One region of the Absiella sp. AM09-50 genome, then DNA from elsewhere that is predicted to be linked to it. Evidence: a T-box and tRNA genes for the amino acid it is inferred to sense, from the RefSeq annotation. Region 1 holds a T-box; the other holds one or more tRNA genes.

Region 1 (16,779 bases):
TAGTAAGTGAAAAAATAATAAAACATAGCAATAATCTATAACGCTGAACAAATATTCACTCATGCGTATACCTCAATGAATGATATCTAGATTTAAAATCATTCCATTTTTTATCACTTACTTTGATTGTTTTGTCATCTTGAGTCATTAATTCATATCCTCTAGGAACTATTTTTTTTATTTTCATAATATTTACAATCGTATTTCGATTTACTTTATAAAAATTATCAGACAATTTATGATTTATTTCCGATAACGATCTTGCGCTAAGATAGAGAAAAGATTTTCTGTTTTCTATTTTCATACATACGGTATGATCTGAATACATAAAATATAAGATTTTATATTCTTCGATTCTTATATCACCATCCAATGTTTTAAAATTATACAATTTATCTTTTTTTATTTCCTGTTCCACTTCATTTACCTTATCAACTAATAATGCATTGATTTTGTCTTTTGGTATAAAACCTAAAACATTAGAATGAAAAGCCTCACCCATCATCTCAGGATAAGATGATACATATACAACATATCTATGTTTCTGAGGATTGTTTTTTATATATCTAATTCCTTTTTCATCTTTTAACTCGATATCTAATAACAACAGCTCATAAACACCTTCACTTCTTTCATAATCTCTTATATTTTCAAAATCTGAAATATCATCTTTTTTTCTACATTCTTTCAAAACTTGTTTCATTTTATTTCTATGTAGTTTATTATCATCAACAATCGCAATCCTCATAAACATCACACCTTTTTCTTTTATGATAGCATATATTTTTCACATAGCAAGAAAAGTGGGATATAATGTAAAAAAAGTTATTAATTAATTCCTATTCATATACGAACTTAATACAAGTAAATTATATTATATTTCATCGTAACTCTATTATATAAATAACAGCATATACAAAGGATAGCACTTAATCTTTTCATTTACATTTGTATTATTCGTAGACAATTTATAGCCTTTTGTTAGATAAAAGCGTTCCATAGAAGCTTGTAGGCTTTTAGACTTTGTATTACCTGCCGATTTCACTTCAATCGGCACAACTCGATCATTATCATAAATCACAAAATCAATTTCATATTGACTTCTATATTCATAGTAGTAAATATTTTTATGATGCGCTTGTAAGCATTGATATACTACATTTTCAAAGATGCCCCCTTTATATATTAATAAATCATCCTGCAATATCATTGCGCCAACATTTTGTTCAAACATCGCCAACAATAGACCTGTATCATGAAAGTAAACCTTGAATGCACTTAAATCAATATGGGCTTCCATAGGTTCTTCTAAAGTATCTAATCGATATAATCGATGAATCAGTCCACTATCAAACAGCCATTGTAAACTACTTTCATATATTCTTGCGTTTCCGCCTTTTTTCAAAAGTTTATATTGGAACTTTTTATTGTCTTTTGCTAGTTGTTTTGGAATAGAAGTAAAGCATTCATGAGCTTTTATCTTTTCGCTTCCTTCTCCATACTTCACAATATCTGCATAATATGCATTCAATATCTGTTGCTGCAGTTGTTTTACTTTATCAAAATTCTTTGATGTTATATATTCCTTTACGACTGCTGGCATTCCACCAACAACAATATATTCCTTAAATAACTGCATCATTTTTTTGTGTAAAGGTTCCATTACCATTGTACCTTTTTCATAACATTCTTTTAGTTGTTTAAAAATTGCTTCAGGTATTTGATTGGCAATAAGGAATTCTTCAAAGTCCATTGCATGCAAATCTACCATTTCTACATAGCCTACTGGAAATGATGTTGTATGCGCAATAGAAACACCTAATAAGCTTCCACTTGCAATGACATCAAAATCTTGATTCGCAAAAAATTTCAATGATGTTAAAGCACTACTGGAAGATTGTATCTCATCAAGGAAAAGCAACGTATTTTGATCAAATATTGTTTCTGGATGTTGAAGTTGATACATGGCAATGATATCTTCTACTTTTCTTGTTTGTTCAAAAACTTCTTTCATGTACATATCTTGTTCAAAATTAATTTCTATTACATGTTCATAATTTGCTTTCGCAAACTTTAAAACACTGTATCTTTTTCCAACGAACCGTGCGCCCTTAATAAGCAATGGTAAATGATTATTCTTTTGTTTCCATGCGATAAGTTGATCATCAAATTTTCTATACATTGTATCATCTCCTTGTATCTTTTTATAGTAGCACATTATTCTCCGTGAACAAAATAAAAAGCAGATAAGCCTGAATTTTTGGATATCTAAATTATCGTAGGGATAAAGGACACCTCCAAATTATCATAGGGTTTAGTAGAAGGTTGGCTCTAAATTTTTATAGGGTCAATCTTTTTGTTCATTCCTATAAAAATAAAACCTTTCGCTGTACAATGTAATCGTCAAACAACATTTAGCGAAAGGAGTGGTTTTCCACTATGGATATTATATCAGATTTTCTTAACCTTTCTCAAGATTCTGTATCAAATCTTTCTTCTTACATTGAAAATGATATTCTCATAATCTGTTTAACTTTAAAACCTTTTCCTTGTTCTTGTCCTATTTGTAATTCTTCCACATCTCATATCAAAGAATACAAACTAAAAAGAATTAAACATTCTGCATTAAATCATCAAAAATGTTTGATCGAATATCGGGCTCGACGTCTTGTTTGTGATAACTGTGGAAAAACTTTTTATGAGAACAATCCTTTTATTCCTATAGGTCATTCACTCAGTAATTTGACTGTTCTCAACGTTTTACAAGAATTGAAAGAATCCAATGCTACCTTTGCCAGTGTCGCTAGACATAATTTCATTTCTCCTACTAAAGCACAAGAAATCTTTGATCTGTATGTAAGGATTCCTAGAAGCTCTTTACCAGAAATCCTTTGTATCGATGAAGTATATGCTTTAAAGGATAACCACAGTAAATATGTATGTATTCTATTGGACTTTTTATCTCATGAAATGGTCGATATGCTTCCTGATAGAAAGAAATATTCTCTTTTGAATTATTTTGACAGAATCCCTATTCAGGAAAGAAATAATGTTAAATATATTATTATGGATATGTATAGCAGTTATCGTGATGTCGCCCACAGTAAACTCAAAAAGACTGTTTATTGCAGTTGACTCATTTCATGTTATCATGAATATCAATAAAGCTTTAGACAAGGTAAGAAAACGTATCATGAAAGGCAAAAAAAGTGATAGCATAGATTATTATCTGCTTAAAAATTTTCATTGGTTATTACTCACAGATGAAGTAAGAGAAAACAAACGCAGATTTAATAAGCGATTACAGAGATATATTAATTATCCTCAGATTCTTGACCTACTATTAAACATATCACCTGAACTCAAAGCAGCATATGAATTTAAAGACTTATATCTATGTTTCAACAGGATAAGTGATTATGATCATGCAGAGCATGACTTTCTTGATTTCATGATAAAAGTCAAATACTGTAAAATCCCTGAAATGGTCGAGATGATTAAAACATTGAATAATTGGCACGATGAAATCATCAATTCATTCATCGTAGTAAACGGTAAGCGTTTATCAAACGGCATAATGGAATCTCGAAATTCTATCGTGAAGCTTATTAAGAAAACAGGTAATGGTTATGTTAATTTCGCTAGATTTAGAAATCGTTGTATGTATTGCATGAACAAAAATGCTAAGCCTAATATGGCCGGTTATGATGTACCATTAAAAATGAAAGGACATAAACGAGGTAAATATAAAAAATAATGATAAGTGTTGTTTGACTATTATAAAAGGCAGCGAAATGTTCATTTTCTAACATTTCTACTGCCTTTTTGAAACCCTACGTTAATTTAGAGCCCCGAATTTTTCCACTGCTTTAACTGCTTTTATAACTCGCATAATTATATCAAATAGTGGTAAATTATACACGTTTGAATTTATCAAAACATCACGTAGCTATTTAATATAGATTCTTTAAGACTTGATGTACCTGTAAATAATTACTACTTTATTGAATACTAGACCAATGTTTGTACAATTTCGTATATAAAACGTAGTTAGTAAAGCATAATTACAAAATGATAACAATTTTCTCCTAATCAGGAAATCATAGGGGAATGTTTTTCACATAACTTTTCATCCAACATATTTAAAAAACTCAAATATTAATATGCCAATAATGATACCAACAACAAGCATTATTATCGACTTTTTATCCATATTTTCCCCTCCTTTATTGCTATATAATTTATTTGAATTATCATATCAAACTTCATGTTTTTTTGATAATCAATTCTATATAGTTTTACTAAAAGGTGTTAATCTACTGAAAATTTGCATACCCATGAAGCTTTAGGATTAGGTCTTACACATTCTTGCCCACCTAAAGTAGAATATCCTATAACATATTGTCCATCACTTGCGACACTTTTTAAATTAGCATTTCTATTACAAAAATTTTTTACGCTTGTTAATCCTGCTGCAGTCCACTCTGCAGCACTATGCCCTGAATAATAAACGATGACTCCATCTATAAAATATCCAATAACAATACCAGCTAAAAAGATTAGAATGCCACCATCTCTAGGCTCAATCAAATAAGTAGGTAGAATTGGATCAATTTCTAATTTATTATCAACGAAAACCAATTCGTCTGTATTTAATAAATTCACATCCTTTTGTTTGGCTTGAATATTACTTGTTAAAACAGTAAATAATGATAATACAATAGCTATGCAAGCAAATCGCTTAAAAAATTTCTTTATAAACATAATTTTTTTACCGCCTTTTCTTAATTTATATTGATAATTCCCATCAATTCATTTAATTTTTCTAGGTTTATAATAACCTCTAGGTGATACATTTCCTTCATAGTGTTTGCTAACTGAAATCATCAAATTAGCAATTGACTGAATCAATCTATCTTTCATAAGCTCTCCTTTCCAGGATGTATGATAGTATAACGATGAATTGCGTAAGACTCAAAATCTGAAAGATACTAGCGTAACCAAGTTGATATAATAATATCCCTGCAAGATGATATATCATTGCCACAATGATTGGTCTTTTCTTTTTATCGTTCAAATAATATTGCAATTGCTTCATTATGATAAAGATTATCATTACCATATACATACCAATATTTATATATGAATGAAATGATAATATGCTTAAGTAAACTGTAATTGTGATAACAAAGCATCTTAATATTGTTTTCGCATGATATCCTTCATACTCACTTCTTAATGATTAAAAACATAATAGAAATGCAAATGTTTCCACATAAGTCTTTGATATAATGCACTACCCAATGATAACTGCTATTTCCAGAAATTCACTCATTATAATTTCTAATGCATAGCGAATATCATCGATTTGATCTTCCTAAATTACATAATGATGATATAACAGCTTACCTAAAGCAATCCCTATCCTTACGATCATATATCCTCCTTTTCTACTTTCATTATGCATTATAAATTAGACGATATCAATAAGAAGTCTATGAGTGGTCAATCTTTTCTTTAAACGGTCGATTTTGAAGCAAATAACAGAATTAAACATTCAAAATTTTCTGAATGATGAATTTGCAAGTCGCCTTCATATTTGCTTACTATGTTCTGAAAAAAGTCATAATTGAAACTTCCTGATTGTAAAACAGCCTGTGGATTTTTCACTGTTCCTCTTGCTCTAATAGATAATTCATTTCCATTCCATTGAATTTTTAACTCTAATTGTTTTTCAAGAATGTTTGGACAAATTTCATCTAATAACAACGTTAAGACCATAACCATATCTTTTGAATTAATTGAAATATTTTCAGGAATATTTTGAATCAATATAATTTCACAATCAGGATATTTATTTTCTTTTTGCCTGATAACTGTGTCTAAATATACATAAGCACTTTTCATTTGATAACTCATAGAACTACTTTCATACAAATACTTTTGCACTTTTTCCTTTGCTAAATCATATGATTGATGATCTAAATCAATGTATATATCTAAAAACATATTTTTTGTATCATGGATAAGTTTACGTGTTTCCTTTTGTTCGATTATAAAATTCTGCATCTGATTTTCTGTTAAATCACTCATTTTTTTATATAATTCAACATCATAATTCTTTTTCATTAAGATACTATAGTTAATCAATATATATAAAATTAAACACGCAATTCCAATAAGTATTACCATAAAAAATTTCATTTGCATATGTGTTGAAAACTGCGATATCAATGAAGTGATAATTTCACATATGATAAAACAGCTAATGAAAATACTATAATTTTTTTGACTGATGAGTATTCTTTTTTTCTTAAACTGTATAACAGTCATGATCAAACAGGAACAAACAAACACTTTTAGTACCAATGTAAAACATAATCTATATAATCCAAAAACAAAAGTTTTCATGATATCTATAGAGCATAGTGTAGCAATAGTAATTCCTAATGTTAGAAATAAAGCAAATAAAGAATCTATCATAAGTGCATGAAGGAAAGTTATTTTTTTAAAACTTTTTCCAATTATCAATAAAAATGAAACAATCAATATACCATCTTTTAAAGAACCAAAAAACAGTGGTAGTTCTATAATTTCTGTTAGTTGTTGAATAAGTGCAACTACCATAATCGGCAATATATTTTTCTTGAATTTTATCTCTTTTCCTTCTAACAACAAGAATGCTAATAATATATATGTATAATCAATAACACTAAAAGCATATTCATATAAAATTTCAATCATTAGAATACCTCATCTTATTATATTTTCCTTTGAATTCTGTCCATAATCGCCTGCTTACTGTTACACAGTTTCCATCTTCCATCATAATTTCATGCGTTTTCACATCTATATATTGTATTTTCATTAAATTCACAACATAGTTACGGCTTACTTGATAAAAAACAGTAGATAATTCTGATTTTATAGTGGATAAATATTTTGCTGTAAGTCTAAGCAATTCTTTTTCTTGTTTGATTTTAACATAAACAATTGTATCTCTAAAACAAAAATATAGTATATCTTTTTCTTCGAAGATGATATTTCCATTTAGTGTTTTAAATACATATTTTTTTCCTTTTTCTAATTTCTGTCTAGCGTTTTCAATATTTTCAATCAACAGATTTAATAATTGTTCTTTAGGTATAAAGCCTATCACATTTTCATGAAACGCATTGATCATTAATTCTGAATGTGATGTAATATAAATAATCTTTGAATTTTTTTGTAAACCATGATTCACATAAGCAATTCCATCTTCACCTGGTAATTCAATATCCAGTAAAAGCAAATCAAAATACTGATTGTCTTGTTCGTATTCTTTTATGGAAGCGTATGTTTCTATTACATCTTGTTTCCCATTATTATGCAATATTTCTTTTATATTTTCCCTTTGTGTTTTACTATCATCTATAATTGCAATTTTCATATACATCCCTCTTTTTGCTTATATGCTCATGATATCATATATTTTTCATATAGCAATATAAGTGGGATATAATGTAAAAAAAGTTATTAATTAAGTTCATATTCATATATGAACTTAATACAAGCAAATTATATTATATTTCGTCGTAACTCTTTCATATAAATAACAGCATATACAATGGATAGCATTTAATCTTACATTTACATTTGTATTATTCGTAGACAATTTATATCCTTTTAATAGATGAAAGCGTTCCATAGAAGCTTGTACGCTTTTAGACTTTGTATTACTGTGCCAACATTTTGTTCAAAAACTTCTTTCATGTACATATCTAGTTCAAAATTAATTTCAATTACATGCTCATAATTTGCTTTCGCAAAGTTTAAAACACTGTATCTTTTTCCAACAAACCGTGCGCCCTTAATAAGCAATGGTAAATGATTATTCTTTTGTTTCCATGCGATAAGTTGATCATCAAATTTTCTATACATTGTATCATCTCCTTGTATTTTTTATAGTAGCATATTATTCCCCAGTAAAAAAGTGTTTTTTTACACATTATTCCCCATGAATAAAATGCAGTTAAAAGAAAAAAAGCATAAAGACTACTCGTCTCCATGCTTATTCCATACTCTTACAAAGATGATCAATCGCACAATACCTAATACTAATAACGCAATTCCTATGATTGACATTGCTATCTGATCTGATGTAATTCCATAGTAAATAAAGAATATAGAAACCAGAATCAATGCAATCGCCATGCCCATAGCACGGAAAATCATCTTGCTATCCAATTAGCTCACCTTCGTTCCATTTGGAAGATCTTTCGCAATCGTCACAATATCCAGGTCATTATCATTGCTTGCACATAGAATCATACCCTGGCTTTCTACGCCACGTAAAGATACAGGTTTTAAGTTTGTCACAACAACTACTTTTTTACCTACCACTTCTTCTGGCTTAAAGCTTTTCGCAATACCACTGACAATCTGGCGTGTTTCATCACCAAGATCAATTTGTTCAACTAATAAACGATCTGCTTTTGGATGTTTTTCCGCAGATACAATCGTACCGACTTTTAATTCCACTTTTGTGAAATCTTCAATACCGATTTCTGCTTTTGTTTCATCATCTGCTTTTTTCTCAGCTTTCTTAGCTGCCTTTGCTTCTTTTTTCTTATCTTCTTCTAACGTTTTCATAAATTCTTTTACATCAATACGTGCGAATAAGATTTCAGGTTTTGGATCAACTGTGTGTCCACATTCCAGATTGCCAAATTCTTCAAGACTAGCAGCATCACGTTCACTCGTGCTTAATTCATCCAGAATCTTTTCTGCTGTTTCAGGCATATAGCTGCTTAATAATACTGCCGCAAAACGAATGCTTTCCAACAGATTATAAAGTACCGTTGCCAAACGATCTTTCTTCGCTTCATCTTTTGCCAATGCCCAAGGTTCTGTTTCATCAATATATTTGTTACATCTCTTTAATAATGTAAAGATTTCTTCAATCGCATCTCCTACATGTAAGGTATCCATTTTAGCTTCTACACGTTTTGGCGTATCTAATGCCAAGTTGATTAATTCATCATCAATTGGCTCTTTTTCAAGTGGATTGCTGATGACACCATTGAAATATTTATTCTGCATAGAAATCGTACGATTCACAAGATTTCCTAATACGTTTGCTAAATCAGAATTTACACGTTCTACCATTAAATCCCAAGTAATTGTTCCATCTTGTCCAAATGGCATTTCATGTAATACAAAGTAACGAACAGCATCTACACCAAAATAGTGTACCAATTCATCTGCATAAATTGCATTACCTTTTGATTTAGACATCTTGCCATCACCAACTAACAGCCAAGGGTGTCCAAATACCTGTTTAGGTAGTGGTTCCCCTAAAGCCATCAACATGATTGGCCAATAAATGGTATGGAAACGAAGGATATCTTTTCCAATGATATGTACATCTGCAGGCCAGAATTTCTTATAATTTTCTCCATGATTGCCATCTGCATCATATCCTAATGAAGTGATATAGTTACTTAAAGCATCTACCCATACATATACCACATGTTTTGGATCAAAGTCTACAGGAATACCCCATTTAAAACTTGTACGGGATACACATAAATCCTGTAATCCTGGTTTTAAGAAGTTATTGATCATTTCATTCTTTCTTGATTCTGGCTGAATAAATTCTGGGTGTTCTTCAATATGCTTGATCAATCTAGGTGCATATTTCTGTAAGTTAAAAAAGTATGCTTCTTCTGTTGCTTTTTGTACTGGTCGTCCACAATCAGGACATTTGCCATCAATCAGCTGACTTTCTGTCCAGAAGGATTCACATGGTGTACAATACATACCTTCATATTTACCCTTATAAATATCTCCCTGTTCATACAGCTTCTTAAAGATTTTCTGTACCTGTTTTTCATGGTTCTCATCTGTTGTACGAACAAAGTAATCATAGCTTGTATTCATCATATCAAAGTTCTTACGAACAATGCCTGCGACATTATCCACAAATTCTTTTGGTGTAACACCAGCTTCTTTTGCTTTTTCTTCAATTTTCTGACCATGTTCATCTGTTCCAGTCTGGAAGAATACATCATATCCTTGCTGACGTTTATAACGGGCGATTGCATCTGTCAAAACGATTTCATACGTATTGCCGATATGTGGTCTACCTGATGTATACGTGATTGCGGTTGTGATATAATACTTGCCTTTTTTGTTGTTACATTTTTCACACATAGTTATAGCCTCCTATTCATATAAAAAAACTTTCGCCAAAGGACGAAAGCTCGTGGTACCACCTTTATTTGTGCATTGCTGCACCTCAAATCGTTAACGCCGACAACGTCTTTTCCTAACTATTCGGAAAAGCGGTTCCAGGTCCATGTTCATCTATTCATCCATACAGATTTCCACCAGCCATCTGCTCTCTATCATTTCCAAATAGACTACTTTTCCTGTCTTTACCTTTTGGTATCATTATATAGAATTATAGCCATATTTACAAGGGCTAAACCGAAATTTTCAATTATCGGCAAATCTTTTTTTGCATTTCCTTCATGATCCACTGCATAATGATCATCACAATATAATCCTGTTGTTTTTCAGATAAGTGTCCATGCTTGGAAATCGTATGCCATTTAGATAAACATCCCCTACAACAAGTCGCTGTAGCATGTTGTGCCACAAACACAGGATGTCCTCGCATTGGTGTCTGTTTCCCATCGTTTTCAATCACTGCAGGTGCTAAACGTTTTCTAATAAAATCACGCGCATGTTCTTCAATTGTATCCATGCCTTTTTCTTGAATATATATTTTATCTTTATCACTTAAATGAAATTGGGAACGAAACGTTGACTGGCTTAATTTAAAAAACAACTGATTCATCCATTCTTGTTTATCCATGTAATCACCTTCATAAAACAGTATATCATGGTTTTCAATGAATTCTATTATTTTTGGATACAAGTTGATCAAAAGATGCACGAATGATTTCTCTTGTATCTTTTAATTCCGCAAGCCTTTGATATCCTCCCTCATTAGCCTTTAAGTCCATATCCGTATATCCTAATTCTTTCATAATTTCATAATATTTATCTTTATTAAAATCAAGCATATCATATTGCATCATATCTTTTGCCTTCATTTCAGAATCATATACTTCCATATATGCATCTTGCTCATAATTATATTTTCCATATAAAGATGATATATATTGGTATCGCTGATCTGCATTTTCTTTCAAAAACAATATATATGTTTGATTTTCTCTCATTGGCAGACAAGCACCAAAAATATTAATAAAATCTTTCTCCTGATATCCAAATGGCTCATAAACTTGAATTGTCTTTTCATTTAATGGTGTGCCTTTATAAATATCTAAAATATTTACATCACTGCAAATAGTATTATAATCCTGTTTTCTATTCTTCAATGATACTTTCACGATTAAATCACTTTTTTTATATAATTTTTCAAATGTATTAGATTCTGAATCATACGTTATATTTTCAACGAGTGTTTTATCAGTTTTTCCTTCATATCCAGCATTATCCAAATTGAATCTCACAGTTCCTTCTGATACATCAATTTTTTCTATTACAGGGATTTCCTTTCCTTTATAGTATCCATAACCAATACTGCCCAAGACTACAATGATAAATAAAATCAATAATTTTCTAATCTGTTTCATATGCATGCACCGTTCCATTATTAAATTTAAACGTTTCATCACAAAGTTCTTCAATATCAATTTTATTATGTGATGTTATAATTATCAATTTTCCTTTTTCTCTTTCTTCTTTTAAGATATCATAAATCATCTTTACACCATCTTCATCAAGGCCACTTGTAATTTCATCTAGTATAAGGATATCGTTATCTTCCATGATTGCCTGTGCAATCCCTAAACGTTGTCGCATTCCTAATGAATACTTTCCTACTTTTTTATTTTCTTGTGTCAACAATCCGACTTTTTTAATTGCTTCCATTATCTTGTCTGTATGAATTTCATTTCTTATTTTCGCTAACATTTCAAGATTTTTTAATCCACTTAATTCATTGAAAAAATCTGGTTTCTCTAACACGATACCAATTTTTGGCATTGATTTTATCGCAGAATATGGTTGTTCATCTAAAGAAATCATTCCTTCACTTGGTTTTACTAAATTACTGATGATTCTTAACAGCATCGTTTTTCCACAACCGTTATATCCAACAAAACCATAGATATGACCTGATATGAGTTCTACATTTACATTTTGAAATATCATCTGTCCTTTTATCGTTTTCTCAACATTCTCTAATTTGATTTTCATATTACTTTCCTCCTCTAATAATAGTCCCAATGATTTAGTGTATAACAGTTTGCCCATATTAATATAAATGTACAACATCCTAATGAAATCAGAGTTAACATATCATGTGTTCTCATTAAAATGATTGAACTTCCTATATTGGTTATAATAGAAAATCCTATAACGATCATCAAAAATATTAATACATAACTAAAGAATTTTATATCTTTTATCATCTGATACCCTAAGAAAGCTATTAATGCAAGATTAACCATTCTTAATATGCTCTCCATCATAAAATGTAAAAATGATAGATTAGCATTCTGAAAATAAACATCTATGGCATATTTTATACACAATAATACCATAAGATATAAGATTCCTTTTCCTAAAACTTTTAGAAACCATATACTTCGATTGGTGATTCTGATTGCATAAAACAATAGATGACTTCGATAATTAACCAACATATAATATAGAGGAATTCCTGCTAGTAACACGATTCCCAGAATCCATATACATAAGGGGAATATGATTTCATTTATCGATAAAAAGAAAACATCTGGAAAACCTATATTTTCTATTCCTCCTAAACCTCTAAATAAAGCGCTTTGCAAATAGAATATTATGATGCCGATTACTACAAACAAAAGCTTAGACTGTATCGCTTTCATTTTTGAACTGTATTGGATAATAAATGGCAACAACACATTCATTAAAATACCTGCCACACATATATACCACATATATGGCTGATTCCCAATACAATGTTCTACAGAATAATAATTGCCTATGAAACGCAATAATGTTGAAAATACTAAACAAATGGCGATAATGATAAAGTAAATTACATATTTATTCTTAAACTTGGAATATAGAAAACAATTTAACTGTGCTAATATCATAAAGATCGTCACAGAATGAACAAACAATAGCAGCATGACAATAAAGAAAATTGATGTTGCCTCGAAGCAACAAAGAATAATATCGAAATAGAATAAAAATATCACAAAAGCACTCATCAACATGCACTCTTTTAAATAATTTTTCTTCCATACATTTTCATTTATATACCGCGTTCTGATAAAAATATTTTGATAATATAGATTTACTCTATACAACATCATACAGATAAAAACCGGTAGAAAGATGAACTGAATATTCTGGAAGAACCATATACCTAAATCAACACCATGAATACCGGATATTAATCGTACAGCACCTACCAAAGCTAATAAGCCAAAAAATATATAATCAAAATTTTTTGTTGGAAGTATATACCTATGCTCGCTCATAAGCAGTTCTCCTACAAAATACATAGTATAAAACGATATTTATTATAAGGAAGATCCCTAACCAAACAATATAAACAATAGGTTCTATAACGATTCTTGTATCTGGTTGAATTATATTTTGTATATTATAGTACCCAAATGGCACTGGTAAATTTCCAATAACCAGCATTTCTACAATCAAAAAGAGGAACATACCAATATAGGCTATCACTTTCTGTTTCACAACTAAACTGATAGAGAATGCTGTTACTGCACAAAAGCCTCCAAATATGCTGATAAGAAATATGAAAATGAAGATAAACATATATGGATTTTCTAAATAGATTTGATAGAAAGTATAATTACTTAGAAAAGCTTCTATGTTAGTTTCATTTGCTGTTGCCTGTACTATATTTAAAACATTATCATTAAAGTCCAGTGCCAATATGACACTACAATAGCTGACCACAAGAGGAATAAAAATCACGATAAATCCTGAAATAAAACTAATGAGGTATTTTGATAAAAAATATTTTTTCCTTGTAACTCTTGTGAAAATCACATCTGTCATATACTGTTCATGTAACCAAGTATCCGCGAAAGGAAACACGACCAATAACGGTATTAAAAGAAAGAAAAAACTCATAAAAGCATGTTTTGTGTAGTTTAACATCATAAAGAAAAAGTTCTGATAAGATCTACCTGCATAATATGCACTAGATATACCATTTAATGACATGTAAGAAAGTAATAAGGTTATACCAATCAATATAATCAAAAAAGCCTTCTTATGAAACAACAAATACAAATCTTTTTTTATACATCCAAGCATAGAATCCCTCTTTTCCCTTACTTATTTTTTATACTCCCTAGGTTACCTTTATTATAAATAAAAAAATGAAAGTCCAGCGCAAGAAAAACGAAAGATTTTCTAAAGAAAAAGACTGTTTCCAGTCTTTCTAAATATTAATTTCTAATGATCGCCTCTGGTATTAATTTATCTAAGTAAAGCTTACTGAATATCCACGATACAATAACACAGGTAAAGCAGCCAATGATATAATCCCCAAATGTAAATCCATATGAATATGGATATAATGCACCTGTCTTTCCATATAAAGGATATGTTTTGCTGGAAATATGCTCACGATTAGACAATATAAAATCATCATTCTTTCGATGAAAATCTTTTAATAAATCGTTTAAACAACTTTCTAATTCTTCCTTAAAATTATTTTTATCTATAAAACTAAATGGGTGTACAAGAAAACTTTGATGCTCATATTTTTGATGCCAAGATATGAAAATAATTGGTACTTCCTGATTTTCTTCACGTATCTTCACTGCAACATCTAATCCATTAGTATCTGGCATTTCAATGTCTAAAAACAATGCATCTACTTTCTTTTCTGCTTTAAAATAATCACTCGCTGCTTGATAAATATATGGTATAATTTTCTGCTAGTTTTCATGATTGTGCGATCAGTAACATCATCATCAATAAACGCAACTTTCATATAGTTCAACTGCCCTTGTTTTATTTATTATAACATTTTTTAAGAGTACTTTTCAAAAAAAGAAAAGGTCACATCGTATGTGACCAAATCATTTTAAATTATGAAAGGATGCACGAATTATTTCTCTGGTATCTTTTAATTCCGCAAGCCTTTGATATCCTTCCAGTTTGCTTTTTATCTCTTGTTCATTATATCCATCATCTTTCATTTGTGATGTAATATCTTGTCTTTTTTCTTCATCAAACGCAAACAAGATCATATCGTTTTTCATCATATCTTTGACAGATAATTCATTATTCTTCACATTTACATATGCATCTTCCTTCGTATTATATTTCCCATATAATGAAGAAACATAGTTATAGACTCCTGTTTTTTCTTCTTTTAGAAACACGATATATGTTTGATCTTCTCTCATTGGTAAATTCGCCCCAAATATCATTAATACATCTAACTTTTCATATCTTATCGGCTCATATAAATTTATATTTATTCCCTTCTTTTCTTTATCTCCTTTATACACATTCAATATTTTCACATTACTTAAGATTGTTGTCATGTGTTGTTTTCTATCATTTACTTTGACTTCTGCGACAAGATCACTCTTTTGAAATAAATAATCAAAATTATTTGCTTTTTCATCATACATGCTATTCATTTCATTAGCATCAGACACTTTACCTTCAAATCCCGCATAGTCTTGCCAAGTGACAACTTCCTTTATCTGATGTAGATCAATTTCAGATATCGTATCAATGCTTTTTCCTTTTATAAAGCTATAAGTGAAAATCCCCAATGTTAGTAAACAAAATAGGATAACTAAACTTCTAATCCGTTTCATAAGCATGCACCGTTCCATTATTGAACTTATATGTTTCATCGCATAATTCTTCAATATCTATTTTATTATGGGAAGTGATGATGATCAGCTTGCCTTTTGCTTTTTCTTTCTTTAAGATTTCATAAATCATATTTACGCCATCTTCATCTAGTCCACTTGTGATTTCATCTAATATCAAGATATCATTATCTTCCATGATTGCCTGCGCGATACCTAATCGCTGCCTCATTCCCAAGGAATATTTTCCTACTTTTTTATTTTCCTGGGTAAATAGTCCTACTGTTTTGATTGCCTGCATGATTTCTTCTGTGTGAATTTCATTCCTGATCTTCGCTAACATTTCTAAATTTTCTAAACCTGTTAATTCATTGAAAAAATCCGGTTTCTCTAATACGATACCGATTTTTGGCATCGTTTTCAATATTGTATATGGCTGTTCATCTAATGAAATCGTTCCTTCACTTGGCTTTACCAAATTGCTAATGATTCTAAGCAGCATGGTTTTTCCACATCCATTATATCCTACAAAACCATAGATATATCCTGACATCAACTCTACATTGACATTTTGAAATATCATCTGTCCCTTAATTGTTTTCCCTATATTTTCTAATTTTATTTTCATTGCTATTTCCTCCTAGTAATAATCCAAATGATTTAATGCATAACAATTACTACCCAGCATCATCATAAAAATCACAAATAATGATAGTATCATTTCTATGCTGTGCATCCTCATAAGTATGATATTTTCAAATATTCCTATGCTCAATGATCCAATCGTTAATCCTACTAAGCATATCAATGCGATGTTGAATATTTTTACCGTTTTCACGAATTGATATATCAGAAACAGAAGTAAAGAAATATCACTGATCCATAATACACTTTCTAT
Region 2 (16,779 bases), on a different contig from region 1:
CTGATTGAAATCGGCGTTGTCCGCACGCCATATCCACAAAAAAATATAAAAGCAATTCCCTTTTGGGAAGAAGGAATGGTGGCAGTATGTGATAAAAGCCAATGTTTATCAAAAGATAATCGTTTAAAACTGCAGGATTTAACTAATGTCCCATTAATATATTATGAGCGCTATGCTTCCTTATTGGAGGATTGTTTTCTTCAATCTGGTCTGTTGCCTACATGTTTTTGTATTAATCAGGATGCCAGAACTTCCCTGTTATGGGCAAAAGCAGGATTAGGTGTTGCGATTGTTCCTAAAAGCGCAATTGCTCTTATCGAACATGAAAATTTAAAAATCTATGATATTGACCATCCACGTTTAACCACTTCCATTCATATTATTTGTATGAAGGATCGATATCTTTCAGAAACTGCACAGACTTTTATCGATTATTATAAATGAAATCTGCGAATATGCAGATTTTTATTTTATTCCATATAATGTATATAGAAACGAGCCTTTCTAATCACAGCAAGGGGAAGGAAACCTTATACCTATCAAATCCTGAGGCACGTTTTTTTTGTCTGGGTAGACGTTCTATATACTCGCCCCCGCCAATTGGAGGCATACCCATGAACTTAAAAACCGTTAGGTCTTATCCCAGTTCCTTAAACCGCAGCCTGAGGACGTTTGAGTCCCCCGCATATAGAAAAAAACCTATCTCTTACGAAATAGGTTTCACGTTCCAAATGGTGGTCCCGGTCGGAATCGAACCAACGACACAAGGATTTTCAGTCCTTTGCTCTACCGACTGAGCTACGGGACCATTTGGTTGCGGGGGAAGGATTTGAACCAACGACCTCCGGGTTATGAGCCCGACGAGCTACCAGGCTGCTCTACCCCGCGATAAATGAGCAATAAATTTTAAACGCCTTAAACTTTTTGGCGGAGGAACTGGGATTCGAACCCAGGCGCCAGTTTCCCGACCTACCGGTTTTCAAGACCGGACCCTTCAACCACTTGGGTATTCCTCCAATTTTGTTATGAAATTGGTGGACCCTGTAGGACTCGAACCTACGACCCACCGGTTATGAGCCGGATGCTCTGACCAACTGAGCTAAGGGTCCAAATTAGTCAATTGGTGGCGGGGGCGAGACTCGAACTCGCGACCTTCCGGGTATGAACCGGATGCTCTAGCCAACTAAGCTACCCAGCCAAAAATATCATGGTCGGGATGACAGGATTTGAACCTGCGACCCCTTGATCCCAAATCAAGTGCACTACCAAGCTGTGCTACATCCCGATATTTTATGGCGCGCCCAGTAGGAATCGAACCCGCAACCTTTTGATCCGTAGTCAAACGCTCTATCCAGTTGAGCTATGGGCGCATATTTTTTTCTTTAGCACTGTTTGCCTCAGTGCCCTAATATAATACCAAACATATCCATAAGTGTCAACAACTTTTTTCGATTTTTTTTACTTTTTTTGAAGAAATTTTATTAACACCTTTTTCCCCCTTTAAATAAGGCCTAAATAAGGAGCACAACTAAATGTGCTCCTGGTTTTGTTTTCGATCTTTTGTAGCCTTTATGACCTTTTGCCTTGAAAATTCCTCACGTTCCTTCTCTTCCAAAGCATCACTAATAAACTTAATGTTACCTTCAAATTCCGGAATAACGATATTCTTCAAAGCATTTGCACGCTTCTGCGCCTTACGAATCGCATTGGCAAGACGATACACACTGTTCTCTACTTCCGCCAGTATAACAGTCATTTCTTTTACCTTATAAAAACACTTATACGCATAATCCAGTTTTGAATTGGCATGCTCCAATCCATAAGTTAATTCCAGACTCTGCTTATCATAATGAATTTTAGGTATCTCCACGCCCATTACACTACGATAGCTCACATGAACACCTGTATCAACAGGTACAGCCTCTACCAAGTCACTAATAACACCCAATGACATATTCGCCTGCTGTAGCGCATAATAAGCCTTCTGGTACGTGATTGTAATTTCATCACGTAATAATCTTACACTATCTAATAAGCTCATCATTTCTCTTGTCAATATATTACGCTTACGATCCATCAGTTCATAGCCCATTTGTGCCAGCTGATTAGATTTCTTTGTCGCAATCAGATTTCCTTTTGTAGGAAACACCTGTTTATTTGCCATAACTATTCACCTGGATTCGCTAATTCTTTGATAATCGGTCCGGCTTTGATTTGAAAACGCTGAACAGCACGTTCATGGTCATAATACTGATCAAGGACTTCATTATCTACACGATCCAATTCACCACGTGGAAGAACGCTTAGTAAATCCCATCCAAGATCCAGTGTTTCTTCAATTGTTCTGTTTACATCAAATCCTTGATTTAAGAAATACTCTTCAAATAATGTTCCAAAAGACATATATTGTTTATCAACATCACTTAATTCATCCTCACCAATAACACTGGCTAGACTTCTGGCATCCTGCACTTTCGCATATGCCGCAAACAACTGGTTACTGACATCAGAATGGTCTTTTCTTGTATATCCTTCACCAATACCATCTTTCATTAAACGTGAAAGGGATGGAAGTACTCCAACTGGTGGATAAACACCCATTTGATTCAAATTACGATCTAATACAATCTGTCCTTCTGTAATATAACCGGTAAGGTCAGGAATTGGATGTGTAATATCATCATTTGGCATGGTTAGAATAGGAATCTGTGTCACAGAGCCATTCGCCCCTTTGACAATACCTGCTCTTTCATATAAGGAAGCAAGGTCAGAATATAAATAGCCAGGATATCCTTTACGACCTGGAATTTCACCTTTACTACTTGAGAATTCACGTAGTGCCTCACAATAGGATGTGATATCCGTCAAAATAACCAATACATGCATATCATGTTCATATGCTAAATATTCTGCGGCAGTTAAAGCACAACGTGGTGTTAATGTACGTTCAATGATAGGGTCATTGGATAAATTGATAAACATAACAACTTTCTCCATAACGCCTGCTTCTTCAAAGGAACGTTTAAAATAATCCGCAACGTCATTTTTTACACCCATGGCCGCAAATACGATACAGAAATTTTTGCCATCTCCATCAGAAATCTTAGCCTGTTTTACCAGCTGTACTGCCAAGTCGTTATGAGGCATACCTGATCCTGAGAAAATAGGAAGTTTCTGTCCACGAATCAATGTCGTCAATGCATCAATACTGGAGATACCGGTATTGATATAGTTACGGGGATATACACGGGAAACCGGATTTAATGGCTGTCCATTGATATCTGCACTTTTTTCAGCATAGATTTCACCTAATCCATCAATTGGTTTTCCACTGCCGTTAAATACACGGCCTAATAATTCTTTTGATAAAGGAAGCTCCATTGGCTTTCCTGTAAATTTTGTTTTTGTATTTTTTAAGCTTAATCCATTAGTACCTTCAAACACCTGAATTGCGGCACGTTTGCCATCCAGCTGTACAACTCTTCCCAAACGTGTGGAACCATCTCCACATTTTATTTCCACCATTTCTTCATAGCTGGCGTTTTCTACGTTGTCTAGGAAAACCAAAGGCCCATTGATTTCACTCAATCCTAAATATTGAAGACTCATATAAGCACTCCTCCTTCTTACGCATTCAAACTTTCGTTCACAGCTTTATCGATCATAGGGAAATAATCATCAAATGCTTCGATATGGTCGTTTGGCACATCATATTTCATCTTCGTGACATTATCAAAGATACCAGAAGCAATAATCTGACTCAATGATTTTCCTTCACTGACGATTTCTTTACAACGTTTATATAAATATAGGATAACATCCATCATTTTCAACTGTTTTTCCAATGGTACATACGTATCATCTTTATGGAATGCATTTTGTTGCAGGTATCCTACACGAATGACTTTACAGATTTCAATAACCAATTTTTGATCTTCCGGCAATACATCACTACCAATCAATTTTACAATTTCCATCAATTTTGCTTCTTCAGCCAACAGACTCATCAGCTCCTGACGATTACGCAAGAAACGAATATCTACATTTTTGTTATACCATTTGGTTAAATCACCAACATATTCTGAATAGCTTTCTGTCCAGTTGATCGCAAAGTAGTGTCTTGCATAAGCCAGTGATTTATCTAATGCCCAGAAACATCTTACAAATCGTTTTGTATTCTGGGTAACTGGTTCTGAGAAGTCATTTCCCTGTGGAGATACGGCACCAATGATAGATACACTGCCTTCCTGACCATTTAATGTTTCCATATATCCAGCACGTTCATAGAATTGTGAAATTCTTGATGGCAGATATGCTGGGAACCCTTCTTCTGCAGGCATTTCTTCCAAACGTCCACTGATTTCTCGAAGTGCTTCTGCCCAACGAGAAGTAGAATCGGCCATGATTGCGACATGATAACCCATATCACGATAATATTCTGCAAGTGTTAAACCTGTATAAATACTAGCTTCACGAGCAGCTACTGGCATGTTTGACGTATTGGCAATTAACACCGTACGATCAGTCAAAGGACGATTACTCTTTGGGTCAATCAGTTCTGAGAATTCTTCCAGAACCTGTGTCATTTCGTTACCACGTTCTCCACAACCTACATATACGATGATATCGGCATCACACCATTTGGCAAGCTGATGCTGCGTCATGGTTTTTCCTGTACCAAAACCTCCAGGTATAGCAGCTGTTCCACCTTTTGCGATTGGAAACAGTGTATCAAAAATACGCTGTCCAGTAATCAATGGAACACTAATTGGCAAACGCTGAGCGACAGGTCTTGCCTGTTTGATTGGCCATTTCTGACATAATGTCAGTGTATGAATTTCATCTTTATCATCTTTTACCTTGATAATTTCATGATTGATATTGTAGCTTCCATCACTTACAACTTCAACTACTTCACCATACAGCGTTGGTGGAATCATACAGCGGTGTTCAATCAAATCCGTTTCTGGCAAAGTCGCAAAAATCTGGCCAGGCACGACTTGATCTCCTACTTTTACTTTCACACTGACATTCCATAATGCTTCTTCATCTAATGGTGCTACATTGCTTCCGGTCGCAATAAATGCGCCGGATTCTTTTGCTATTTCTTTTAATGGACGTTCAATTCCATCAAATATATTTCTTAAAATACCAGGTCCCAGTGTTACGGAAATTGGACTTCCTGTTGGTTCTACAGGTTCACCAGGCTTTAATGAAGTCGTAGATTCATATACCTGAATCGTTGTGACTTCTTTACTGATGCTGATGACCTCTCCCATCAGTTTCTTATCTCCGACAAACACTTTCTCCATCATAGAGAAATCTGTTGCATTTCTTACCTTTACAACTGGACCGTTTATGGAATAAATTACATTTTCACTCACATTATCACCTCTAGCGCATGGAATCCACGCATCATTTGGATTATTTAATAAACAATCCAGAATTTGTATAGAACCATTCTTTCTGTTCTTCAATCGCTGTATCGAAGGTTTCGTCTACGACAATTCCCATCTCAACGCATTCTAAACGAAAACCGCCAAGTACGATATCTGTATCTATCTGTACTTCGCAATCTTTTCCATAGGCCTTCTTGATATCATCCTGATAAGATGCATCTTCTTTACCTATTAAGAAAACAGCATGTGCAAAGTTGTTTTTACCCAGCTCTTGTGCTTTCTTTTTCAGATAATCACGATAATCACCCTGCTTCGTAAACGATTTGATTTTGTCTTTTGCTTCTTTAAACACAAGATCAGCCAGTTCTTTACGCTTGGCCATCAGTTTACGACTGGTTTCTTCATGCGCTTTACTTAAGCGGATTGCATGTTCGCTTTGCAGTTCTTTTAATTCCTGCTCACGAACCATGCCAGCTTCTCTTTGCGCATCAGCTTCTAATCCCTGAAGAGCTTTTTCACGAATATCTGCTATCTCGTCGTCGATCTGCTTGATTTCAATACCGCTAACACGATCGATTTCATCTTTAAAATATTGCTCAAGCTTCATTTTGTCATCTAACATAGCAAACACCTCATAGTTTTACCCCAATTGCTTCACTTACGTATCGATCGATCGTTTCACCAATTTTGGCAGAACCATGACGATCCGGTATTTCCACAATCAACGGTTTTTTCAATTTTAATTTTAATTCAGAAATAACATCTGGGCAAGTCTGAATCAATTTTGTTGTCATTAAAATGATGGCGACATCTTCCATGTGCATCGCTTTTTCCAATTCTTCCAGGACTTCCTGGCGTTCATGTACGACAACTCCTTCGATTCCTGCCAAACGCATTCCCATCTGCGTATCGATATTATCACTGAGCAGGAAAAATCTCATAGGAATTCTCCTTTCTGATTTTATAATTTCATGAAGATAATGAAGATAGAGATCAACAGACCATAAATAGCAACACCTTCACCTAATGCAACGAAGATCATAGATTTACCGAAGTTTTCTTTGTTTTCAGAGAAAGCACCAATAGCAGCAGGAGCTGCAGCAGCTACGGCAATACCAGCACCTAATGCTGATAAACCAGTTGATAATGCAGCAGCGATAAAGCCTAATCCCTGACCAATAGATCCAGCCATCTTATCCGCAACATCTGCAGTTTCTGCAGCATATGCTTTTGTAGCAGAGAAGAATACTGTTCCCAATACTAATGCGAAGAATAAGCAGATATGTGAAACCATACGTACTTTTGCACTCTTTACACTTGTTTTACCTCTAAATACATTGACTAATGGCAATGAGATCAATACTAAAATAATAAATGGTATTAATAATTCTAATGGACTTAACATAATTTGTTCCTCCTGTTTAATTTAGTTCCTTTAATGATTGAAATGCTACACCGTTTCCATTGAAGTAACGTGAGAACATTTCATAAAATTCTAGACGCAGTACCTGAATACCAACGATCATACCTTCCAGACACATAACCAGAATGTTTCCGAAAATTCCAACAAGCAGTCCACCTGCACTACCGACCATTCCCATAATCAAGGTTACGGCCATCATCATTCCGGCATGTGATAAAACGAATCCGCCAACACGCAAATAAGAAATCGTATTGGTGATATAGGATAAGCATACCTCTAGCAGTTCAAAGATACTTTCGATACAGAATGCCCCAAAACCTTCTGGGTACATTGCTTTGTTTTCTAATTTATTTGTGAATGGTTCTTTCATAAAGATCAATACCAATGGAAGAATCAGACAAACAAGTACAAATGGAATTGTGAACAGATTGTTTCCACTTAATAAGGTATAAGCAAGACCACCTACTAAAGATGTGTAGAATACAAGTCCTGCAACACCGTTTTGTGAAAAGAACAGTTCTCCCATATTTTTGTTTTTGATTTGTAGGAAAATATTTACACACATACTGAATATAATCAGAAATGCGCCAATACCAACAGATAAAACCAGAAGAATTGGAATGAATTCACTCGTCATAACTTCAATTGGTTTTTCACTTAATCCAAATACCGTTTGATATACAGGATTCAATAAGGTTTCATTTCCAAATACTGAGCCATAAATAAATCCAAAAATCGTAGAAGAGATTCCAATACGTACGCCTACATCGCCCAGCTGCATGCCTTTATATTTATAGGCTAAATATCCTACCAATATTAGTACAAGCCCCTGGCCAACATCGCCAAACATCATACCAAACAATAAGGTATACGTAACTGCGACAATTGGTGTTGGATCAATTGCTTCATATTCTGGAGTACCATACATCTCTACAAACATTGAGAACGGCCTGGCAAACCACCCATTCTTTAGTTTTGTCGGAGGCGCGAGTCGCTTGTCACTGTGAGCAGGACGCACTTCGATTTCCACCTCCTTCAAGTCTTCAAATGTACGTTTCAGTTTATCCACGTCATCTTCGACTATAAAGCCTGTAATAGAGAATCTTTCTCCCAAACCAACAACATATTTTCTAGCTTCATATGTGTGATTCAAAAAATCTAATTCGCCTTTGATTTCCGCAAAACGTTCTCTGCATTCATCTTTTAATTTCGCAAGCACTTCATTTACATGCTGCAGCTGTTTGTAATCGTTATCGATTTCTTCCTGCAGCGTTTCTTTTGCACGTTCTGGCGTTCCATGAACAAACTCTGGGATACGGATACGTTCAAAGTATAGACTAGAGAAAATGTTATCTACATCTCCTTCATATTTTTCCGTTGTCAGATATACACACCAGCTATAGGTATCATCCTGACTGAAGGATTTAAATACAAATGGACGGTTACGATAATATTGCAGTTTCTCTACACTATCCAAAGGCAGTCGTCCAAAACGAATCTTGATATATTTACATTCAAATAAATCATCAAGATTTAAATCAATGCTTTCGATATTTCTTACCTGTATCAAAGCATCTTTGTTTTCTTGTATTACCGTTTCCAAATCTTTTTGAACAATCGCACCATCCAGATATCTTTTATGGATATCATCGATATATGCTTTGATTTCATCCAGATCATAATCAGGACTTCGCATTTCTTTTTCCGGCACATCTAATTCCATATCGGAAACGACTTCTTTAAAGTGATTCAACACTTCAACGATGGGGTTTTCTTCTACCAGCGTTGTTAATCCATGAACACTGTCCACAAATTTTGTTGCTGGTTCTGGATGAAAGTAATCCAGGTCTACAAATTTCAGAAGCACATCATTCAGGTACTCATTGTCCCCGGTAATATTGATCAGCTTCATCTTTGCAATTGCCATCACACATTCTCCTTTCTAATAAATCAACATCTTGGCGATATCTTCACTATCCACCTGATAGCGAACTCCTTCAATAATGTTGATGATGTTGTCTAATTCCAGTTTCTGCAGATATAAGTAGGAACTGAATACCAACGGTGCACTTTGGGAATAGTATATATTCTTTCTTGCCCGTTTATAACGGTATTTATCCATATACCATTCGATATACAGATGTTTACTGTCATCTGTTTTCAGATGATACCAGCAATTTTCCAGTTTCTTTAGGAAACCTTTTGTTGTTGGCTCAGCCAGTAATTCTTCTACCTGACTCGCACTAATGTGATCATATACAGGAAATAAAGAATCACGGATAATGTCTTCTCGTGCATGGAAGTAACGTTTAAAACGATATATCTTCGTTAAATTAGATAACTCCACATCTACACTAAAAAACTCTTTTACTTCTTTTTTGGTTTTACCCTTCATGACATGATCAATTACATCAAACACATGTCCATAGTACCATTTGTTTAATGCAGTTTCACACGCCGTATAGGCGATCTCGCCTTCTTTTCCTTTGGCGACACGATAAGGCAGCAAAACATTGTAATACATTGTCTTTTTCAGTACATCCAACAACTCATCATACGTATGGACATTTCCAAGACGCAATAAATCAAAACTCGTATATCCTTTTAAGAAAATTGGAAGTTCTGCGATTGCATCCTCATATTCTTCACTGATCAGAACACGGATACGCTGAAGGATCAAATCCATCTCAATTTGTTGCATATGCAACTGATAGTAATCCTTGTATGATGATTCTGCATAACGATACAGCTTCATTGTTTGTCTGAATCCATCACGTCGTAACATAGATTCCAGCTGACCTCGATGAATGTTGTTTTCACGTACATCTTTCAAGGCATCTGCATATTGTGTTTCATTCTTCAGATAACCTGCGATTTCTGAAACACTGCGTTTATGAAGCAGCTCGTTATAATCTTCTTCATTCAGTTGTTTGCCATGCATACTTTTTGCTTTGGAGACAATGACACCTGTTGCCATATTCATAAGGTCTCACCTCCTTGATGATACTGCCGGGCTACGAATTTAAGCAATGCTCTACAATTCTTTCCACCCATGTTTCCCTGTTTGTGTCATACTTCTGCTGCAGGTCCAAAAGTGCTTCCTTAAACAAAGATTCTTCCTGTTCAATTGATTTTGCAAGTTCTTTGTCCATTTCGGCTCGCTTTTCCAAGATACAGCGTTTTGTTTCTTCCTGATACTTGGCTTTGATCTCATCTTTTTGTTCCTGTATCAGATCTTGGACGCTGTTTTTTTCCTGCTTTTTCAATGCGACATTGTTTCTAGCCTTTTTATCTGCCTCTACAATATTTCTGATTAGCTCTTCCAAAAAACGATACCTCCTTTGCCTTTATTATAGCACTGTTCGGTTTATGGTGTTACCTAAAACCTTTTAAAAGTATAAACCTTTTACATATGGCTTGCAAGCAAAATATATAATTATTTTCGCATTTATTAACCTAGGTTAAATTTTAGAATTTTTTTCTTTTTTGAGATATAAAAAAAGTTGCAAAAGCCTTTATTAAAGGGCTTTCACAACTTTTACCTTGCTTAAGAAGCACGGCTTTCTTTTTTACTTTCTCCAAAGATCTGATGAGATTTTTTCTCCAGTTCTTCCGTTTCGCTGTAATCATCAACAAGATCACTTTCTGTATAAACATCAGGATCATTTGCACGATCAGCAAATGCGAATTTCAACAATACTGGCGTAACCACAGTAGTCAATACAACCATGATGATGATTGGTCCAAAGAAATCTGGATTCATTAGTCCCACTGCCATACCTTTGCTGGCAACAATCAATGCGACCTCACCACGGGAAATCATACCAATACCAATACGTAAACTCTGAATATTTTCATAATGGCAGATTTTCGCACCTAGACCACATCCAATAATTTTGGTTAGAATTGCGATAATCATCAATAAAACAGAGAAGATCACAATACTGCTTGTCATTTCAGGCAATACGACCTTTAAACCAATACTTGCGAAGAATACTGGTGAAATCAACAAGTAAGACAATGTTTCAATACGCATTGTCACATAGGTTGCTTTGCTTGTACCTGAGATAATCAAACCGGCAATAAAGGCACCTGTGATATCTGCGACACCAAAGAATTCTTCTGCACAATAGGCAAACAATAAACAGAAGGCAAATGAGATGATAGAGAATCTTCTTCTCACCTTATCATCACGATCAAACCATTTTTCAATCAGTTTTCTTGCGATCAGTCCAATAATGACACTACATACAAAGAAGGCAACGATCTTCATCAATACAACGGCAAGATTTACACTTGTATCCGCCATACCTGTAATAATGGTTAATGCAACAATACCTAAAATATCATCAATTAAGGCAGCTCCTAAAATGGCATTACCACTAGGTGTGCTTAATTTACCCATTTCTTTCAATGTTTCTACACTGATACTAACGGATGTTGCTGTTAAAATAACGCCAATGAACATGTTTTGTAAGAATGCATTATCGCCTGTGTTATAGAAACTTGCCAGGAAATATCCCGCCACAAGAGGCACCAATACCCCAATCAAGGCGATCACAAAACTGCTCTTTCCACTTTTCTTCAATTCACTGATATCTGTTTCCAGACCTGCCGAGAACATCAATACGATGACACCGATTTCCGCTATCTGATCGGTAAAGGCAGATTCGTGAACGAAGTCCAATACTGCTGGTCCTAAGATAATTCCAGCCACCAATGCTCCAACGACCTGTGGCATTTCAATCTTTCTGGTCAATAAACCAAAAAACTTTGTGCTCAACAGAATCAATGCAACATCTAATAAATATCTGTAAGATTCCATGCTATACTCCACTCTCTTTCAACTTAGCCTTGATTATTATACATCGCTTTTTTGAAAATGCAATTCTTTTTGTGAAAAAAATCGAATTTTTCACTATACTATTTTTGCATAACATCTAAAAATATCGATATAATGCTACATCTTCGAGTGTAAACGTTTTTTGATCTAATTGTTTTATAGATGGATAATCCTTTGTAAAGTGAAAGCTTACCTGATATGCGCATAATGCCTGATAAGTAATGACATCCTTTTTCCCGCCATATTTTACATCTCCTAACAATGGATGCTTTAAATACGCCATGACTGCACGTATCTGATGGCTCTTCCCTGTCAATAATGAAACCTCCACAAGACTTTTTCCATCTTTTTCTTTTAAGACACGATACCCTGTTTCAATACGTTGATAGCCTTCTTTCGCATAAGGTATGATATCTGCTTTGTTATGCTCCATCTTTTTATGATATAACACCAGATGATCCTGTTTTTTCTTTAAACTGCCTTCCACAATACATAAATATCGTTTATCTAGCTCTCTTTCACGTATTACCTCATTCATCTGGCGCAGCGCTTCACTGGTTTTAGCACAGATGACGATTCCTTGAGTATTGCGATCGATGCGATGACATAAGGCAGGCGCAAAGCTTTGTTCCTTATCAGGATCATACTCCCCTTTTCTATATAAATAATGCAAAAGACGATCTGCTAGATTATCCTGCAGTTGACTGGTATCACTGTGTGCAAGCAAGCCAACCGGCTTATTCACAATGATAAGGGCTTCATCTTCATATATAACATCTAAGTCTGATGGCAGCTTGGTAAACGCCCGCTCTTTTTTTGACTCAAAAAATTCCTCTGGGATAAAACACTGCATCACATCTCCCTCTTGCAGCCGCTGGGATATTTCACAACGTTTCCGATTCACTTTGATTTTCTTATTTCTTATATATTTATACATCAGACTTTTTGGCATATCTTTCATTGTTTTCATGATAAATTTATCTACACGCTGATCTGCATCATTTTTTCCGATAACGATTTCTCTCATTTATACCACTCACTTTCCCAAGTACCTTAAAAGTATACCACAAAACTTACCATATGCTTTTGTTTCTTACGAATTCCTTATCTCCTCTTTGTTTTTTTCTTTAAATCATATACAATGTAGGAAGTGTGAAAGGGTGTCGCTCATGTATCAAATACAATTGTCTGTTAGAAATCTGGTGGAGGCGCTATATCTTGGTGGTGATTTAGTGTCTACATCACAAAGTATGGAACGTGCCAATTTAGGAGCCAGGATTCATCGACAGATCCAGTCAAAATATGGAGAACATTATCAAAGTGAAGTCTATTTAAAAATCACAAGTGAACTGGAAGATTTCTGTTTTACCATCGATGGACGTGCCGATGGCATCTGTATAGATGATGACAAGGTATTGATTGATGAAATCAAAACCACCTATGTGCCTTATGATGAAATCGATGAATCACATTTTGTCCACTTTGCGCAAGCCTATATTTATGCTTATATCTATGCACTTGATTATGATATCAAAGAGCTGGATGTACAGATCACATATTATCAATTAGAAATCAATGAAGTGAAATGCTTCCTGCATCATAAGACTTTTGATGAACTGGAAAGCTTTTATTTTGATACCCTTAAACAGTATTTAAAATGGGCGAACCTGAAAAAAGATGTGATAGAAACATCACAAGCTTCCTTAAAGCAGTTACATTTCCCCTTTTCTGATTATCGCAAAGGACAGCGCCAGTTTGCTGTTGCGGTATACAAAACCATTCTAGATAAAGATATCCTGTTTGCACAGGCGCCCACCGGTATAGGAAAAACGATTTCTACCTTATTTCCAGCATTAAAAGCCATCGGAGAAAAGAAATGTGAAAAGATATTTTACCTATGTGCCAAAAATATAACCGCATCTGTGGCTTATGATACCATCTCCTTGATTTATGATCAGGGTGTTCGCTTTAAAACCGTTGCCATCACCGCAAAGGATAAAATCTGTTTTTTAGAAGAACGCAATTGTGATTCTAAACACTGTCCATATGCGAAGGGATATTTTGATCGCTGTCAAGATGCATTATATGAACTAGTGTCACAAAATGATTTTATTGAAAAGGATATTGTGTGCAATGTTGCACAGGACCATATGGTCTGTCCATTTGAATTAAGTCTGGATGCTTCTTTATATGCGGATGTGATCGTATGTGATTATAATTATGTTTTTGATCCAAGGGTTTATTTAAAACGTTTCTTTACAGAAAAAGGAAATTATGTTTTTTTGGTCGATGAGGCACATAATCTTGTGGAGCGTGCAAGAGAAATGTATAGTGCTTCCTTATATTTATCTAATTTTGAAGATGCGAAAAAGCTGTTGCCAAAAGATCGTAAACTGGTATATAACAGTATACAAAATATCATCCGGCTCTTAAAGAAAATACGCAAAAGCTGTGAAGAAGAAGATAATTTCCAATATTATCCGGTTCTGGATGAAACCTTATTATCCACGATCAGTAACTTTTGTGAGCATCTGGATGCATATTTTCAAAGTGAACATGATGAACAACATGATGATACGTTAAAACAATTATATTTTGATTGTATCAATTTTGGGAAAATCGCTGATTTCTTTGATGAACACTTTGTTTATTATATCGCAGTGGAAGGCAAGGACTGCATGGTGAAACAGTTTTGTATGAACCCAGTCCATCCAATATCTGATATATTAAAGAAAGGGCGTTCTACGATTTTCTTTAGTGCTACCTTATCTCCCATCGATTACTATTTAACTTTATTGGGTGGTGATGAAAACACCAAACGATTATCACTGCCCTCTCCATTTGATGCGAAGAATTGTTGTTGTATGATCGCCAATCAGATTTCAACCAAATATGCCAAACGGCAAGCCTCTTTGCCAGCGCTTGTTTCCATGATTTATGCCAGTGTATCTATGAAAGCCGGCAACTATATTGTATTTGCGCCAAGTTATGCCTATATGCATCAGATCTATGAGGCTTTTGTGAAATGTTATCCCCATATCAAAACAACCCTACAGGCACAAAATATGAGTGAAAAAATGAAAGAAGAATTTTTATCTTCCTTTGATCAAAGTGATTCCCTGCATGTTTATTTCTGTGTCATTGGTGGTATGTTTTCTGAAGGAATCGATTTGAAACAGGAACGTTTGATTGGTGCGATCATCGTAGGTGTTGGCCTTGCGCAAATCAATCCCCAACAGGATTTGATCATGCACCATTTTGATGAAATCAATCACATGGGATTTTCTTATGCCTATCAATTTCCCGGCATGAACAAGGTCTTACAATCAGCTGGCAGAGTCATTCGTTCTAGTGCTGATAAAGGTATGATTTTATTGATTGATGAACGTTATACAACCAATCGCTATTTATCCTTATTGCCACCACATTACCGTCATTTTAAAACCGTATCTAGGCCAGAAGATGCGATGCATATCTTACAAGATTTTTGGAGGTCCACATGAAATATCATAAATCAATTCCCATCGTTTTTCTTAGCCTGTCTATGCTTTTTATAGGATATTATGCCCTGTTATCCATCAGTTATGGAATCAATGGCATTACCTTTTCCTGGACATGGCTTTGTATGGGCATCCTGTTATTCGGGATTGCTATCTTTGAAATAATCAAAAAGCGCCATCTGTTATCGTATTTTCCTAAAGTTCTTCGTATCCTGTTTATTATCTTTATGGTAACTTCCCTTGGTATATTCACAATCAAGGTGGGGGCGATTGTAAAGTGTGGTCAGCATGTATCCAAAACCCAGTATGATACAGTGATTGTATTGGGTGCTCAGTTAAAAGGCGAACAGATATCACGTTTACTGCGCTATCGTTTGGAAGCAGCTTTAAAATTCCATGAACAATATCCAAATGCGACCATCATTGTCAGTGGAGGCCAGGGGCCATTAGAATCACGAAGTGAAGCAAGCGCCATGAAGGCATGGCTGATACAGCATGGTATTGAAGAATCACAGATTCTTATGGAAGATCAAAGCCGTAATACAAATGAAAACTTTGCGTTTAGTAAAAAGCTGTTAAAAAAAGACACTCCAGTGAGTGTCATATCCAATGATTTCCACATGTATCGTGCCAATGTACTGTGTAAACAAAATGGCATGCAATGTGCATTATACCCTGCGAAAAGTGATTTTGATTTATCTTTTAATTTCTATTTCCGTGAATTCTTTGGTGTGATCAAAGATCAATATCTAACAAAACTGCAGTAGCCATTCCTGGGCTTGTTTCATCGTATCTACGCTTGGACACCCGGTATTCTGCAGTTTTTCTTTATGTTCATGACCATCCGCAATCAACAGACAATGACATCCTGCATTTGCTGCGACTTCACTATCATGTACACTATCACCGATAAAGATGGTTTCTGCTTTACATAAGCCTGCCTTTTCCACAAAGTTCTTTGCTAATTCTGCCTTTGAATGCGCATGAATATTATCTAGTCCCTTGATATCCTCAAAATAAGGAGTGATATCGTATTGTGCCAGCTGTTCCTTTAAAAAGCTGATATCACTTGCACTCAATAAATACTGGTGAACACCTCGTGCCTTCATCATCTCTAGTGTTTCCATTACATCACGATGTAGCTCACAATCAAGTGAATGTGGCTGATAATAATCCATATATTGTTTTGCCAATTGTGAAAATGGCGTTTTATCAAAATCAAATCCTACTTTTTTGTAATATTCAATGACTGGGAATTGAAAATACCGGCGATATTCTTCTTTTTCAAGAACTAATGGCAAATGCTGTGCTTCTAACAGCTGGTTTAATGCTTCCATACTGATATCGATATCATCTAACAGCGTTCCATTCCAGTCCCAGATTATATTTGTAATCTTCATAAATTCACCTCACTCATGTTATTATACCATGTGCAAAGGAAAATATGATAATGAATTCTTAGTGTTTTATTTGTGAAACTGGTGAGTATGTAGATGTCAGCCAGCCATTCATCAAATGATTTACTTCTTCCATGGTTTCCAATTCATCGTCATTGATTCCCAAACCATGTAGATAGATACCATCGTGTATCTGTTGTTTTAAATGGTCCTCATA

The links. The T-box of region 1 lies ahead of metG (methionine--tRNA ligase). A T-box ahead of a tRNA ligase gene usually reads a tRNA of that ligase, here a tRNA-Met.
Region 2: it encodes a tRNA-Met, which carries the amino acid that the T-box ahead of metG (methionine--tRNA ligase) is inferred to sense. The anticodon was not compared.

What each region holds. Positions count from the first base shown of each region.
Region 1 covers NZ_QVFI01000013.1:46,449-63,227, forward strand. The annotation lists gene DW114_RS12010 (hypothetical protein) at 1-63, opposite strand, end outside; gene DW114_RS12015 (LytR/AlgR family response regulator transcription factor) at 56-748, opposite strand; gene DW114_RS12020 (ATP-binding protein) at 896-2,182, opposite strand; gene DW114_RS21985 (transposase) at 2,440-3,135, shown strand; gene DW114_RS21990 (transposase) at 3,050-3,757, shown strand; gene DW114_RS12030 (hypothetical protein) at 4,312-4,764, opposite strand; gene DW114_RS12040 (hypothetical protein) at 5,518-6,744, opposite strand; gene DW114_RS12045 (LytR/AlgR family response regulator transcription factor) at 6,737-7,429, opposite strand; gene DW114_RS12050 (hypothetical protein) at 7,666-7,920, opposite strand; gene DW114_RS12055 (hypothetical protein) at 8,035-8,226, opposite strand; gene metG (methionine--tRNA ligase) at 8,227-10,194, opposite strand; T-box leader at 10,230-10,428, opposite strand; gene DW114_RS12065 (DUF4186 domain-containing protein) at 10,484-10,861, opposite strand; gene DW114_RS12070 (hypothetical protein) at 10,896-11,648, opposite strand; gene DW114_RS12075 (ATP-binding cassette domain-containing protein) at 11,635-12,273, opposite strand; gene DW114_RS12080 (hypothetical protein) at 12,288-13,547, opposite strand; gene DW114_RS12085 (hypothetical protein) at 13,534-14,358, opposite strand; gene DW114_RS12090 (response regulator) at 14,493-14,981, opposite strand; gene DW114_RS12095 (hypothetical protein) at 15,132-15,884, opposite strand; gene DW114_RS12100 (ABC transporter ATP-binding protein) at 15,871-16,509, opposite strand; gene DW114_RS21275 (hypothetical protein) at 16,522-16,779, opposite strand, start outside.
Region 2 covers NZ_QVFI01000001.1:376,940-393,718, reverse strand. The annotation lists gene DW114_RS01970 (LysR family transcriptional regulator) at 1-444, shown strand, start outside; tRNA gene DW114_RS01965 (tRNA-Phe) at 733-808, opposite strand; tRNA gene DW114_RS01960 (tRNA-Met) at 812-888, opposite strand; tRNA gene DW114_RS01955 (tRNA-Ser) at 926-1,016, opposite strand; tRNA gene DW114_RS01950 (tRNA-Ile) at 1,033-1,109, opposite strand; tRNA gene DW114_RS01945 (tRNA-Met) at 1,122-1,198, opposite strand; tRNA gene DW114_RS01940 (tRNA-Pro) at 1,209-1,285, opposite strand; tRNA gene DW114_RS01935 (tRNA-Arg) at 1,294-1,370, opposite strand; gene DW114_RS01930 (V-type ATP synthase subunit D) at 1,529-2,164, opposite strand; gene DW114_RS01925 (V-type ATP synthase subunit B) at 2,167-3,609, opposite strand; gene DW114_RS01920 (V-type ATP synthase subunit A) at 3,627-5,384, opposite strand; gene DW114_RS01915 (V-type ATP synthase subunit E) at 5,425-6,021, opposite strand; gene DW114_RS01910 (V-type ATP synthase subunit F) at 6,032-6,340, opposite strand; gene DW114_RS01905 (ATP synthase subunit C) at 6,361-6,804, opposite strand; gene DW114_RS01900 (V-type ATP synthase subunit I) at 6,821-8,749, opposite strand; gene DW114_RS01895 (V-type ATPase subunit) at 8,765-9,805, opposite strand; gene DW114_RS01890 (stress protein) at 9,837-10,148, opposite strand; gene DW114_RS01885 (cation:proton antiporter) at 10,370-11,647, opposite strand; gene DW114_RS01880 (RluA family pseudouridine synthase) at 11,763-12,692, opposite strand; gene DW114_RS01875 (helicase C-terminal domain-containing protein) at 12,835-15,168, shown strand; gene DW114_RS01870 (YdcF family protein) at 15,165-15,932, shown strand; gene DW114_RS01865 (HAD family hydrolase) at 15,915-16,565, opposite strand; gene DW114_RS01860 (hypothetical protein) at 16,624-16,779, opposite strand, start outside.